Regions from separate parts of the Micromonospora sp. LOL_025 genome, predicted to be linked through region 3. Evidence: riboswitches for the same ligand, from Rfam matches in the RefSeq annotation. Region 3 holds a riboswitch; each other region holds the start of a gene.
The links. A riboswitch is a leader RNA that binds a small molecule or an ion and turns the genes downstream of it on or off. The one in region 3 is predicted to bind cobalamin.
Positions count from the first base shown of each region.

Region 1: linked by a shared signal. The riboswitch ahead of ACFHW0_RS09115 (hypothetical protein) and the one ahead of ACFHW0_RS20575 (prenyltransferase/squalene oxidase repeat-containing protein) in region 3 are both predicted to bind cobalamin.
Region 2: linked by a shared signal. The riboswitch ahead of ACFHW0_RS16065 (ribonucleoside-diphosphate reductase subunit alpha) and the one ahead of ACFHW0_RS20575 (prenyltransferase/squalene oxidase repeat-containing protein) in region 3 are both predicted to bind cobalamin.
Region 4: linked by a shared signal. The riboswitch ahead of ACFHW0_RS26765 (ABC transporter substrate-binding protein) and the one ahead of ACFHW0_RS20575 (prenyltransferase/squalene oxidase repeat-containing protein) in region 3 are both predicted to bind cobalamin.

Region 1 covers NZ_JBHMIR010000005.1:91,271-94,753, forward strand. The annotation lists gene ACFHW0_RS09105 (sensor histidine kinase) at 1-1,118, shown strand, start outside; gene ACFHW0_RS09110 (response regulator) at 1,111-1,767, shown strand; cobalamin riboswitch at 2,102-2,231, shown strand; gene ACFHW0_RS09115 (hypothetical protein) at 2,278-2,508, shown strand; gene cobN (cobaltochelatase subunit CobN) at 2,646-3,483, shown strand, end outside.
Region 2 covers NZ_JBHMIR010000010.1:211,008-214,490, forward strand. The annotation lists gene ACFHW0_RS16065 (ribonucleoside-diphosphate reductase subunit alpha) at 1-1,298, opposite strand, end outside; cobalamin riboswitch at 1,517-1,733, opposite strand; gene ACFHW0_RS16070 (hypothetical protein) at 1,886-2,359, shown strand; gene ACFHW0_RS16075 (N-acetylmuramoyl-L-alanine amidase) at 2,420-3,483, opposite strand, start outside.
Region 3 covers NZ_JBHMIR010000017.1:51,709-55,191, reverse strand. The annotation lists gene ACFHW0_RS20585 (peptidase) at 1-465, shown strand, start outside; gene ACFHW0_RS20580 (hypothetical protein) at 501-986, shown strand; cobalamin riboswitch at 1,075-1,215, shown strand; gene ACFHW0_RS20575 (prenyltransferase/squalene oxidase repeat-containing protein) at 1,352-2,824, shown strand; gene ACFHW0_RS20570 (hypothetical protein) at 2,821-3,483, shown strand, end outside.
Region 4 covers NZ_JBHMIR010000031.1:26,916-30,398, forward strand. The annotation lists gene ACFHW0_RS26755 (ABC transporter ATP-binding protein) at 1-418, shown strand, start outside; gene ACFHW0_RS26760 (ABC transporter ATP-binding protein) at 415-1,149, shown strand; cobalamin riboswitch at 1,228-1,409, shown strand; gene ACFHW0_RS26765 (ABC transporter substrate-binding protein) at 1,438-2,451, shown strand; gene ACFHW0_RS26770 (FecCD family ABC transporter permease) at 2,583-3,483, shown strand, end outside.

The sequences.
Region 1 (3,483 bases), on a different contig from region 3:
TGATGGCGTCCGACGCGCTGGTGGCGGTGGCCCTCGTAGCCCTCGCGGTGTTCCGGACGCCCGCCGCCCCGGTGCTCGCCGGAGGGCTGGCCGTGCTGTTCGGGCTTCCCCTCGCCCTCCGCCGGCGCTGGCCGCTGCCGGTGCTCGCCGTCGTGGTGCTGGCCGGGGCCGTGGCGGTCGCGGTCGGGGTCGCCGGCGACGCCGTGGTGTTCGCGGTGGCGCTCGCGCTCTACCCGCCCGCCCTGTGCGCTCCCACCCGGCGGGCCGGCGCGGCGCTCGTCGGGGCGCTCGCGGGCGTCACGGCAGGGGGCGTGGCGGCCACGGCGGTCCCCGGGCTGCCGGTGGTCCCGATCCGGCCGGGGGAGGAGTCGTTCGCGGCCACGCCGGTGCCGGTCCTGCTCTACGCCGCGACCGTGCTCGCCGGCGCGTGGGCGCTCGGCCGGGCGGTACGCGCCCGCCGGCAGCACGCCGCCCAGCTCGCCGAGCTGCGTGCCGACCGGGCGGTGGCCGAGGAACGGCTGCGCATCGCCCGGGACATCCACGACGTGGTCGGGCACAACCTGAGTGTGATCGCGATGCGGGCGGCGGTCGCCAACCACCTCGCCGACAGCCATCCCGGCCAGGGCCGGGCCGCCCTGGCCGCGATCGAGCGGGTCAGCCGGGCGGCCCTCGACGACGTCCGGGGCGTGCTCGGCGCGCTGCGCGATCCGGTCGACACCGCGCCGAGCTTCGCCGAACTCGACCGGCTGGTGGCGGACGTCCGCGTCGCCGGCGTCGCCGTCGACCTGGAGGTGGCGCCCGACCTGCCACGGGTGCCGGCGGCCGTGCAGGCCTCGGCGTACCGGATCGTGCAGGAGGCGCTCACCAACGTGCTGCGCCACGCCCGCCCGACCCGCTGCCGGATCACCGTCGCGATCGGGCCCGGGGCGCTGACCGTCGCCGTCGTCGACGACCGGACGGCGGGGCGTGCCGTGGGGCCGCCCGGCCACGGACTGCGGGGGATGCGCGAACGGGCGGCGATGCACGGCGGCAGCCTGGAGGCCGGCCCCGCGCCCGGCGGCGGGTTCGCCGTCCGTGCCCGGCTGCCGTTCACCGTGGAGGTGTCCGACGATGGGTGAGCCGGTACGCGTGCTCCTGGCCGACGACGAGGCGCTGCTGCGCGGGGCCCTCCGCCTGCTGCTCGACGCCACCCCCGGGATGACCGTGGTGGCGGAGGCCGGCACCGGGCGCGCCGCCGTGGAACTCGCCCGGGCGCACGCGCCCGACGTGGTCCTGATGGACATCCGGATGCCCGAACTGGACGGCATCGCCGCCACCGGGCAGGTCACCGCGCTCCGGGACGCGCCGCGGGTGCTCATCCTCACCACGTTCGACCTCGACGAGTACGTGTACCGGGCGTTGCGCGCCGGGGCGAGCGGCTTCCTGCTCAAGGACACGCCACCCGTACGGCTGCTCGACGCGATCCGGGTGGTCGCCGCCGGCGAGGCGCTGTTGGCCCCGAGCGTCACCCGGCGGCTCATCGCCGAGTTCACCCGCCTGCCGGCCGCCCGGCGGGTGTCCGGACGGCTCGACGGGGTGACCCGGCGGGAACGGGAGGTGTTGACGTTGATCACCCGTGGGATGTCCAACGCCGAGATCGAGCGGCACCTGCACCTCAGCCGGGGCACCGTGAAGACGCACATCGGCCGGTTGCTGACGAAGCTGGCCGCCCGCGACCGGGCGCAACTGGTGATCGCGGGCTACGAATCGGGGCTCGCCGACCGGTGAGCCGACGTCGACCGTGGTCGAGGTCCCCGTCACCACGCCGGGCGGGCGAGGACGGCTCCCGCCCGCCGCAGCCTGCCTGCTGGGCAAGCGGAACCGCACCCGGGCGCCGGGATGCGCGCGGGTCCCGGGACGTTCGGCCCGAACGCGTTCCGGGGCCATCGTTCCCGCATCCGTCGGCCCGGACGTCACATCGGCAGACGACAATGCGAAAGGCGCTCCCGAATGAGCAGACCGATCGCTGATTGTCGATCAATTCGAGGTGCCGTGGGCCGGGATGGGGTGGCGTTGACCGGCGGCCCCGGGGTGTGGCAGCATTCGCGGCCTGACGGCAGTGAAGGAAGCCGGTGCGATTCCGGCGCGGTCCCGCCACTGTCACCGGGGAGTGATCCCCCCTCGTGAGTCACGGCCGTGCGTGCGCGGTTGGAAGGCCGGGGGAGAGCGTCGATCCGGGAGCCAGGATACTTCGGCCGTCGGAGTGACCCCAGGGCGTGGACACCCGAGGAGGACCCGATGACGCACCGCGTCTCCCCCATCGACGATCATCGTCGCATCGTGCCCGGCCGTGCCGGCGGCAGTTCTCCCGCGGGCGACTGCGCTTCCGTGCCGCTGCCCAGCCGCCGGGCCGCCGCGCACCCGCCGGCCCGCACCGCGCCCGCCACCGGTCGCCCGGCGCCCGGTGGCGCCCGCGCCGTGACCGGCCGGGTCGCCGCGCCCGGGCGTGCCCTCGCCGCGTACCGCTGACGTCCGCACCGCGCCGCCCGACCCCGCCGGCCCGCCGGTGAGCCGGCCGCCGGCTCGTCGTACCCGCTGAACCGCGCCCATCCCCGCATCGCCCGGTCGTCCCGCGTCGACCCGGGTGTCACTCTCCGGAGCTGTCCGTGCGCATCCTGCTGCTCTCCACCGCCGACACCGACCTGCTCGCCGCCCGCGCCAGCGACGCCGACTACCGGCTCGCCAACCCCGCCCGGGTCGCCGCCGACGCCGTGCCCGCGCTGCTCGACGGCGTCGACCTCGCCGTCGTACGCCTGCTCGGCGGCCGGCAGGCGTGGCCGGACGGGCTGGCCGCGGTGCTGGCCTCCGGCGTGCCGACGGTCGTGCTCGGCGGCGAGAACGTGCCGGACGCGGAGCTGATGGCGGCCTCCACCGTGGCCTCCGGGGTGGCCACCCAGGCGCTGGCCTACCTGGTCGAGGGCGGGCCGGAGAACCTCGCCCAGCTCGCCCGGTTCCTCTCCGACACGGTGCTGCTCACCGGCGAGGGCTTCGCCCCGCCCGCGCCCACCCCGACGTACGGCATCCACGGCGAGCGGCCCGCGCGGCCGGACCGGCCGACGGTCGGGATCGTCTTCTACCGGGCGCACGCCCTCGCCGGGAACACCGGGTTCGTCGACGTCCTCGCCGACGCGGTCGACGCGGCCGGCGGCGACCCGCTGCCCATCTACTGCGGCTCGCTGCGCGGACTCACCGCCGGCGCGGGGCCGCTCGGGCTCTTCGCCCGCTGCGACGCCCTGCTGGTCACCGTGCTCGCCGCCGGCGGCACGGTCGCCGCCGACGCCTCCGGCGGAGGCAACGAGGACGCCTGGGACGTGGGCGCGCTCGCCGCCCTGGACGTGCCGGTGATCCAGGCGCTCTGCCTGACCAGCACGCGCGAGCAGTGGGCCGCCAGCGACGCCGGGCTGTCCCCGCTGGACGCCGCGATGCAGGTGGCGATCCCCGAGT
Region 2 (3,483 bases), on a different contig from region 3:
TCGCTGGAGACCTCGACGATCTCGGTGCACAGGTTGGACAGGTGCACCACGTTGCCCGCCTCGGCGGTCTGGTTGCACAGCCGGTTCGCGGCGTCCTTGAACGTCATCCACCCGTTGCCGGTCTGGGCGAGGGTGCGCATCATCCGCCCGTACAGCTCCCGCGCCGGGACCTGCCGCACGTAGCGGCCCTGCTCCTCGGCGGCCCGGTACGCCGCGTCGAACTCCTCCCCCCACAGGTCCGGCAGCTCCGGCACCACGTCCGGGTCGAACAGCGACCACACCCCGTCGGACTCCACCCGCCGCATGAACTCGTCCGGGATCCAGTTGGCCAGGTTCAGGTTGTGGGTGCGCCGGGCGTCCTCACCGGTGTTGTCCCGCAGCTGGAGGAACTCCTCGACGTCCGGGTGCCACGGCTCCAGGTAGACGCAGGCCGCGCCCTTGCGCCGACCGCCCTGGTTGACCGCCGCCACCGAGGCGTCCAGCGTCCGCAGCCACGGCACGATCCCGTTCGACTGCCCGTTGGTGCCCCTGATCAGCGCGCCCCGCGAGCGGACCCGCGAGAACGCGATGCCGATCCCCCCGGCGAACTTCGACAGGTTCGCCACCTGCGCGTACCGCTGGTAGATCGAGTCGAGCTCGTCGCGCGGGGAGTCGACCAGGTAGCAGGAGGACATCTGGGTGTGCCGGGTGCCGGAGTTGAACAACGTCGGCGAACTCGGCAGGTACGCCAGGCTCGACATCAGCCGGTAGAACTCGATCGCCTCGTCCGGTGCCTGCGACAGGCCGCAGGACACGCGCAGCAGCCAGTACTGCGGGGTCTCCAGCACCAGCCGGCTCGTCGGGTGGCGCAGCAGGTACCGGTCGTAGACCGTACGCAGCCCGAAGTACTCGAAGCGCAGGTCGCCGCGCGGGTCGACGGCGGCGTCGAGGGCGCTCGCGTGGGCGGCGACGAACGCCGCGGTGTCGTCGCCGATCAGGCCCTCGGCGTGGCCGCGCCGGATCGCCTCGCTGAAGGAGCCGATGCCCTGCCGGCGGACCTCCTTGTCGACGTACCCGGCCAGCAGGCGGGCGGCCAGCCGCGAGTACTGCGGCTCCTCACCGATCATCTCCGCGGCGGTCTGGATGGACAGCCGGTCCAGTTCGGCCGTCGTCGCCCCGTCGTACAGGCCGCTGATCGTCCGGGTCGCCACCCGCAGCGGGTCGACGTCGGCGAGGTCGTCGGCCCACCGCTCGACGGCGCGGACGATCCTGTTGACGTCGACCGCCTCGGTGCCGCCGTCGCGCTTGCGGACCCGCATCTGCGTTCGCCGCTGGCCCGCCACGGCCGCATCGTCGGCCGCCGTGTCGTCGGCCGGAACAACCTCGGTGACTGTCACCACTCACTCCTCGCGAGCCTTGATCCCAGACGGAACTCCTGGGCACGCGGGGAGCGGACACCGACGACGACGCGCCGCAGGGCACGCGTCGGGATGGCGTCGGCCGTCCCACGCGGCCTCGGACCGCCGCACACCCGGAGGCGGGCGTACGGCGCACTGGCAGGTCTTCGGACTCGCGGGCGCGACCGGACTCGCCGGTCTCCTACTGGCCGTCGCTTCCCAGGCCGCTGGCGGCCCAGTGCTGATGACGGCGGTCGTTCCCACTCACCGCTGCGGGGCAGTCCCGGATTCCCACCGGGTTCCCTCTTGCCTCGACCGCACCGGATGAGCGGCCGAACCAGCTGCGCCGACACCATATATAGGGTTTGCCTCGTTGTCACACCCCACATGTCGGTCTCGGGCGTGTCGTCGGCGGCCCGGGTGACGCCCGTCGATCAAGGCCCGTCGACCGCGTCGATGCCTGCCCGCGGCGGCTCGGGGGCTGTCCTCCGCTCGGTACAGTCGCGGTCGTGGACACCACAGGCGAAACCGCCGACGGAGACGACCCCGCCGTCGCGCACCGTGGCATCGACTGGCCCACGCACGGCGGCGACCCCTTCGACGGCGCGCTGCCCTGGCCCGGCCTGCTGTACTGGGCGCACGAGCAGCCGTCGCGGGTGTTCCCGGCAGATCGCGTACCGTCCCGCGACGAACTCCTCGGCGCGATACCGATGGGCTACACCACCCTGAGCGTGCTGGCCCGGATCGCGCTCTACCACGGCGGGCGGCAGCGGCGACTGTGGCCGGAGCAGGATCGGCCGTCCCCGCGTGGGCCGCTACAGCCGTACCAGCTGCTCCTGCGGGCCACGGGCAAGGCACGCCACCTGCGGCTCGGCGCGAGCTGGCCGGTCCGGTTCGCGCTGCGCGACGCCGAGGAGCTGTCGGCCCGCACCGGCGGCGCGGTCCTGGTCTGCCAGGTGCGCGAATTCCACAACTGGCACTGACCCGCAGGCGGACCGGGGTCCTGTGGTCACACGATCCCGGTCCGCCCCCAGGCGGTGCGGTCAGACCTTGGTGACCCGGACGGCGTCGGCCACCACGTAGCCGGGGGCGCTGGTCCACCGGCTCACCGCGACCAGGTTGCGGTCACCGGCGGCCAGGCCGAAGGTGCCCAGCGAGCGCCACACGCCGCCGCTGGAGCGCTGGTCCACGTTGACCGTGCGGTTGCCCGAGGCGGTGACGACGACGTGCGGTGCCGAGCTGTTGTAGCCGGGGTCGGCCGGGTGCCGTACCTCGATCCGGTAGTCGCCGGCCGTCGGGATGTTCACCTTGAACCAGGCGGCGTCGCTGGCGGGCGTGGGGTTGGCGAAGCGGTAGTCGGCCCCGTAGCGCTGGGCCGAGTACGAGGAGGTGCCCCAGTTGGTGCTCGCCGTGAACCGCCCCGCCGTGGCGTTGTCCACGAAGGTGCCGCCCGTGGGCGGCGGGTTGGTGGTGCCGAGGCCGAGGTAGGCGGCGATGCCCTCGGCGTGCCCACGGGCGACGGCGGTGATGAAGTCCGCCCGCCTGAGCAGGTTCGAGTCGGCGACGCTGTCGATGAAGAGGTTCTCGGTCAGCACCGCGGGCATGGCCGCCTCGCGCAGCATGTGGAAGTTCGCGGTCTTCAGCCCGCGGTCGGTGACCCCGCCGATCGTCCGCATGGCGCCGATCACCCTCGGGTGCAGCGCGTTGTGCAGATTGACGGTGGCCGTGCCCGCCGTCGGGTACCGGTAGCTCTCGAAGCCGGTGCCGCCGCCGGAGTTGATGTGCACGCTCACGAGCAGGTTCGCGCCCCACGCGTTGGCGTCGTCCGTGCGGTACGCCAGGCTGCGGGTGATGTCGGTCGTCCGGGACATGCGGACGTCGACGCCCCAGTTGGCCAGCAGGATGCTGCGCAGTTGCAGGGAGATGTCGAGCGTCAGGGCCTTCTCCTGCAGCCCGTTGCCGACCGCGCCGGGGTCGGTGCCGCCGTGCCCCGGGTCGATGTAGACCTTCGGCAACGCCGCCCACGCGGGGCCGGCGACGATGGGGACGGCCGCGGCGCCAGCGACGGCCGCCAACAGGGTACGCCGCCGAAGCGTCGGGTTGTCGA
Region 3 (3,483 bases):
CGCTGCCCGGACGGCGGCTACCCGGCGCTGCCCGCGCAACCGGTCTGCACCTCCGACGTGGACGCCACCGCGCTCGCGGTGCAGGCGCTGCGGGTCGCCGGCCGCCCGACCGACGCCACCGCCGGGCTGCACTGGCTGCTGTCCGTGCAGCGCGCCGACGGCGGTTTCGCCAACGCCGCCGGCACCCCGAACGCCAACAGCACCGGCCTCGCCGCCCAGGCGCTGCGCGACGGTCACCGACCGCTGGCCTGGGCACGGGCGCGGGCGTTCCTCGCCGGCCTCCAGGTCGGCTGCGCCGGGGCACCGGCCGACCGGGGCGCGGTCGACTTCGACGGCGGCACCTTCGACCCGGGCACCGCTGCCCGGGCCACCGGCCAGGCTGTCCTCGGCCTGACCGGCACCGGCTACGCCCGGCTGTCCGCGGCCGGCGCCACCCCGGGCACGCCGGCCCCCGCCTGCCCGTGACCCGTCCCGTCGCTCACCCGATTCCAGGAGGAACCGTGTTCCGTCACCGATCCACCGTGCGCGCCCGGCTCGCCGGCCTGCTGGCCGCCGCCGTCGCCACCGTCGCCCTCACCGCCGTCGAACCCGCCCCACGGGCCGCGCACGCCGCCGCCTGCACCGGCACCTCCGGCGTCACCGTCGTGGTGGACTTCGCCGCGCTCGGCGGCGGCGTCCAGGTCGCCTGCGCCCCGGGCGACCCGGCCACCGGGGTGGCCGCCCTCCAGGGCGCCGGCTTCACGGTGACCGGCACCCAGCGCTGGGGACTGGCATTCGTCTGCCGGATCAACGGCAAGCCGACCGTCGCGACCGATCCGTGTGTCAACACCCCGCCCGCCACGGCGTACTGGTCGTACTGGCACGCCTCCAGCGGCGGCGCCTGGTCCTACAGCACGTCCGGCGCGAGCAGCTACAACCCGGCCCCGGGCACCGTCGAGGGCTGGTCGTTCGGCGCGGGCGCCCCGCCGAGCATCGCCGCGCCCTGACCGTAGCCGCACACGGCGTGACCACGGTGCCGCACCGGGTGTCGGCCACCGCCCCTGGCGTCGCGAGACCTGCGGGCGGTACGGTGTCGGCACCCGGTGCACACCGGGTCCACAACTGCATACGTCCCGTGTGGGGGGAAGCCGGTTCGAAGCCGGCGCTGACCCGCAACCGTGAGCGAGGCCCCGGCCTCGCGAGCCGGAATGCCCCGCCCGGGACGAGCGGCTTCCACTGTCGAGGTTCACAGGGTGAAGTCCGGGCCACCGAGGCCCGCTCCACCCCGCTCATCGCATCACGCGAGCGGGGTGTCGCTGTCCCCGGGTGCTTTCCGGAGCTTCCACCGACCGCTCCGCGAAAGGCACCCCTCATGTCCCGGTCCCGGTCCCGCTCCCGGCGTCTCGGTGCCGGCGTGTTCGCCGCCACGGCGGCGACGATCGCCGCGCTCACCGCCGTACCCCTGACCGTCGTGGCCGCGCCCGCCCCGGCCCACGCTGCCGCCGCGCGCGACGCCGCTTCCTGGCTGGCCGGCGAGTTCGCCGACGGGGTGCTGCCCGGCCCGTTCGGCGGCCCGGACTGGGGTCTGACCGTCGACGGGATCCTCGCCCTGTCCGCGACCGGGGTGGACGCGCCGGTACGTCAGGCCGCCACGGCGCAGATCGCGGCGCACGTGCGGTCCTACAACAGCTACGACGACTGGGGCTTCCCGGGCTTCACCGACGGCGGGGCGACCGCGAAGCTGCTGTACGCCGCCTCCGCCGCCGGAGCTGACCCCACCGACTTCGGCGGCTTCGACCTGCGGACGGAGACCCTGTCGCTGGTCGCCGGCGCGGACGCGGGGCACCAGCGGGGGCGGATCACCAGCCGCACCACCGCCGACAGCGGGCCGGACGCCAGCAACACCTTCGACCAGTCCTTCGCGGTGCTGGGCCTGGCGCGCAGCGGCGACGTGCCGCAGGACACCGTCGACTTCCTCGTCCGGCAGCAGTGCGCGGCCGGTGGGTTCCGGCTCTACCCCGACACCGCCGACGGCCCGTCGCCGTCCTGCGACGAGCAGGCCGGCGCCACCCTCGACGTCGACTCGACCGCGATGGCCGTGCAGGCGCTGCTCGCCGCCGCCGACGACGGCGCCACCGGCGCCACCACAGCGGCCGGCAAGGCCGCGGACTGGCTGGTGGACCAGCAGCACCCCGACGGGTCGTTCGGCGGGTCCGGCCCGACCACCGGCGTAAACTCCAACAGCACCGGCCTGGCCGGGCAGGCCCTCGCCGCCGCCGGCCGCGACACCGAGGCCGCGCGGGCCGCGGGCGCGTTGGCCGCACTACAGCTCACCGCGGCACACGGTGGCGCGGCCGCCGCCGACGCGGGCGCCATCGCCTACAACGCCGACAGCCTGGCAACGGCCGTCGCGTCCGGGATCGGGGACAACGGCCGGGACCAGTGGCGCCGCAGCACCGCACAGGCCCTGCTCGGTCTCGTCCAGGTGCCGCTGGGGCGGATCGGACTCGACCCGCCGCCGTCGTCCCCCGGGCCGACCCCGACCGGCACGACCTCGCCCACCGCCACCGCCTCCCCGACGGCCACCACCTCCCCCACGCCCACCGGGTCACCGACGCCCACCGTGCCGGCCAGCCCGACGCCGAGCCCGTCGGCGACCACCGGGTCGCCGACGCCGTCCGCCACGGCATCGGCGACCGCCGCCCCGAGTGCGACCCCGACCACCCCCGGCCTGGGCGGGCTGCCGACGACCGGCGCGGCGATCACCAGCTACGTGCTGATCGCGTTCCTGCTGGTCGGGGGCGGGGTGCTGCTCCTCGTACTCAGCCGTCGGCGGGCGGCATGACCGTCCGGGCCGCCCGCGCCGGTCTGGTCGTCGCCCTCACCGCCGCCGGCACGGTGGTCGGGTCGGGCACCCCCGCGAGCGCCGCCGGCTCGGCCGGCTACTGCCCGGACGCCTCCGGCGTCACGGTGGTGGTCGACTTCCACGAACTCGGCGGCGGGACCGTGGTGCGGTGCGCCCGGGGCGAGCAGCCCACCGGTCTGGCGGCGCTCAAGAACGCCGGCTTCCAGGTCACCGGCACGCTGCGCTGGGGCGAGGGGTTCGTCTGCCGGATCGAGGGCAAGCCGTCGACGGCGTCCGAGAAGTGCGTCGACACGCCGCCCGCCAGCGCCTACTGGTCGTACTGGCACGCCGCCAGCGGCGGCAACTGGACGTACAGCGACAAGGGTGTGCTCAACCGCAGGCCGCCGGCCGGCAGCTTCGAGGGCTGGTCGTTCTCCCTCAACCGCGATGCCAGCGACGCGCCGCGACCTGGCGCGGCGCCGAGGCGGCCCGCGCCCCCGCCACCGCCCCCTCCGCCACCGGCACCGCCCACCCAGGGCGGTGGCCCGGTCGCCCCACCGCCGGCAGGAGACGGCGGCCCGGTCGCGCCACCCCCCGCCACCGCAGGCCGCCCCGGTGTGGCCGGACCGGCGCCGGGCTCCTCCGGGCCCGCGCCGCTC
Region 4 (3,483 bases), on a different contig from region 3:
GCCCACCACGGGCCTCGACCGGCCCCTGGTCGACCACACCCTCGACCTGCTGCGCCGCCGCTGCGACGCCGGCGGCGCCGTCCTGCTCATCACCCACGACCTGGCCGCCGCCCGCCGGGTCGCGGACACGGTCGCCGTCATGTACGCCAGCCGCATCGTGGAACGGCGGCCGACGGCCGAGTTGTTCGCGGCGCCCGCCCACCCGTACACCGCGGGTCTGCTCGACGCCCTGCCCGAGCGGGCCTTCCGGCCGGTCCCCGGCCATCCGCCGATGCTCACCGACCTGCCTCCCGGCTGCGCCTTCGCCCCGCGCTGCGACCGCGCCACCGACGTCTGCCGCACCCCGCCCGCGCCCTGCGCGGGCGCGCCGGGCCGGGTCGCCTGTCACCACCCGCTGACCCTCGGAGCGCCGGCATGACCAGCACCGCCGGCATGACCAGCACCGCCGGCATGACCAGCACCGCCGGGAGCGCCGGCATGACCAGCACCGCCCTCGCGGCCCACGAGGTCGCGGTCTCCTACGGCGGCCGGCGCGTCCTCGACGGCGTCGACCTGCGCGTCGCGCCCGGCGAGACGGTCGGCCTGCGCGGGCCCTCGGGCAGCGGCAAGTCCACCCTCGCCCGGGTGCTGGCCCTGCTGCACGCCCCCGAGGCCGGCCACGTCACCCTCGACGGCCACCGGGTGGCGGGCGCCCGGCACCGGGTGCCCGCCGCCGTCCGTACCCGCGTCGCGATCCTGTTCCAGAGCCCCCGCGCCGCCACCGACCCCCGGCTGGGCCTCGCCGACATCATCGCCGAACCGCTGCGCGCCACCGGCACGCCCGAGGAGCAGGCGCGGGCCCGGGCGGCGGAGCTGGCCGACCTCGTCGGCCTCACGCCCGACCTGCTCGCCCGCCGCCCGCACGCGGTCAGCGACGGGCAGTTGCAACGCGCCTGCCTCGCCCGCGCGCTCGTGCACCGGCCGGACTACCTGCTCTGCGACGAGGCCACCGCCATGCTCGACGCCTCCACCCAGGCGCACCTCGCGGCCGTCATCACCGACTACCAGCGGCAGCACGCCGCCGGGGTCCTGCTCATCACCCACGACCCGGCGCTGATGGCCCGCTGGGCCACCCGGGTGGTCGACCTGCCGACCGCCGCGCAGCCCTGACCGGCCGGCCCTCCCGCCTGCCCCCGGCGGACCGTCCCTGATGGTGTTCGTCACCGTGACTTCCGGGCCGGCCGGCGGCTAGGGTGACGCTGCCGTGGTGCTCGGGAAGCCGGTGCAAGACCGGTGCGGCCCTCGCCACTGTGATCGGGAAGTTCGCGGCCCTCGTCGTACGAGGTCACTGGGCGTAACCCGCCTGGGAAGGCCGGCCACGGACGCACCTCCCGTCAGCCAGGAGACCGGCCACGGCACTGCGATGACCCGTCCACGAGGTGTTGGAAGGCGGTCCCGATGCGCGTGCGCGCAGTGCGGTCCACCCTGTCCCGGCGCGTTGCCGCGCCCCTGTCCGTCCTCATCGTCCTGTTGGCCGGCTGTGCCACGGACGACCCGGCCACGACGCCCCCGCCGGCCGCCGCCCCGGTCGCGCTGACCAACTGCGGTACGCCGGTCACCGTCGCCGCCCCGCCCGAGCGCGCGGTGACCCTGAACCAGCCCGCCACGGAGATCATGCTGGCGCTCGGCCTCGCCGACCGCATGGCCGGCACGGCGTACCTGGACGACGCGATCCTGCCGGAGCACGCCGCCGCGTACGCCGCCGTGCCGGTGCTGTCGGACAAGTATCCGGCGAAGGAGAAGCTGCTGGAGGCCGCGCCGGACTTCGTCTACGCCTCGTTCCACAGCGCCTTCGGCGACGAGGGCGTCGGCGACCGCGCCGCGCTCGCGGGGCTCGGCATCGGCACGTACCTCTCGCCGGCCGGGTGCCCGAAGCAGCACCGGCCGGCGAAGCTGACCGTCGAGGACGTGTTCGCCGAGATCCGGGACGTGGCGGCCGTCTTCGGCGTGCCGGACCGGGCCGAGAAGCTCATCGCCGACCAGCGGGCACGGATCGCTACGGCCGCCGCCCGGATCGGCGGCGCGCGGGACGTGTCCGTGCTCTGGTGGGACGCCGGCACCGACGCCCCGAGCGTGGGCGCCTGCTGCGGCAGCCCCAACACGATCATGTCGGCGGTCGGGGTGGGCAACGTGTTCGGCGACCTCACCGGCGGCTGGGCCGACACCAGCTGGGAGGCGGTCGTGGACCGCGACCCCGACGTGATCGTGCTGATCGACGCGGGCTGGGACGCGGCCGCCGCGAAGCGGGCCTTCCTGACCCGCCACCCCGGCCTGAAGGAGCTGCCGGCGGTGGCCCGGCAACGGTTCGTCGTCATCCCGTTCTCCTCGACCTCCGCCGGGGTGCGCGTCGTGCTCGGCGTCGAGGCGCTCGCCGCGGGTGTGGCGCAGCTCCCCGCCGGGGCGGACCGCTGACCGCCGTGGCCCGCCGCGCCGGCCCCGGACCAGCTCGCCGCACCGCCCCCGACCGGACCCGCCGCACCGGCCCCGGGTCCGCCGACCGCGCCGCCCCCGCCGGAGTCCGTGCGCCCAGCCCGGTCGGCCTGGTGGTGCTGCTGGTCGCCCTGCTGGCCGGGCTGGTCGTGTCGATCGGGGTGGCCGTCACCGTCGGGCCGGCCGACATTCCCGTGTCGACGGTCTGGTCGGTCGTGGCCGACCGGCTGGGACTCCCGCACGCCGAGGTGCCGCTGCTGCGCGAGCACATCGTCTGGCGGCTGCGCCTGCCCCGGGTGCTCGGGGCCGCCGCCGTGGGAGGCGGGCTGGCGGCCGTCGGCGCGGTGATGCAGACCGTCACGCGCAACCCGCTGGCCGACCCGTACCTGCTCGGGGTCTCCTCGGGGGCGTCGCTCGGCGCGGTCGCGGTCCTCGTCCTGGGCTTCGGTGGCGGGGTCGCCGCGCTCACCGGGGGTGCCTTCGCCGGGGCGCTGGCCGCGTTCGCGGTCGTGGCCGCGGTGGCCGGCCGGCGGGCCGCGCTGGCCCCCACCAGGGTGGTGCTGGCCGGGGTGGCCGTCGCGCAGCTCTGCGGGGCGGCGACCTCGTTCGTCATCATCTGGGTCGCCGACCCGCACGCCACCCAGAGCATCACGTTCTGGCTCTCGGGCTCGCTGGCCCGCGTCGACTGGGCCGCCCTGGCCTGGGCCGCGCCGGTCCTGGCGGTCGTGCTCGCCCTGGTGGCGGCGTACGCCCGCACGCTCAACGCGTTCGCCTTCGGCGAGGACGCCGCGGCGACCCTCGGCATCCCCGTCACCCGGGTCCGGTGGCTGCTGCTGGTCGCCACCGCGCTGCTCACCGCGGCGCTGGTCGCCGTCAGCGGCGCGGTGGGCTTCGTCGGGCTGATCCTGCCGCACGCCGCCCGGTTCCTCACCGGGGCGGACCACCGGCGTCTGCTGCCCGTCGTCGTGCTCGCCGGGGCGATCTTCCTGGTCTGGGTGGACACCGCCGCGCGGA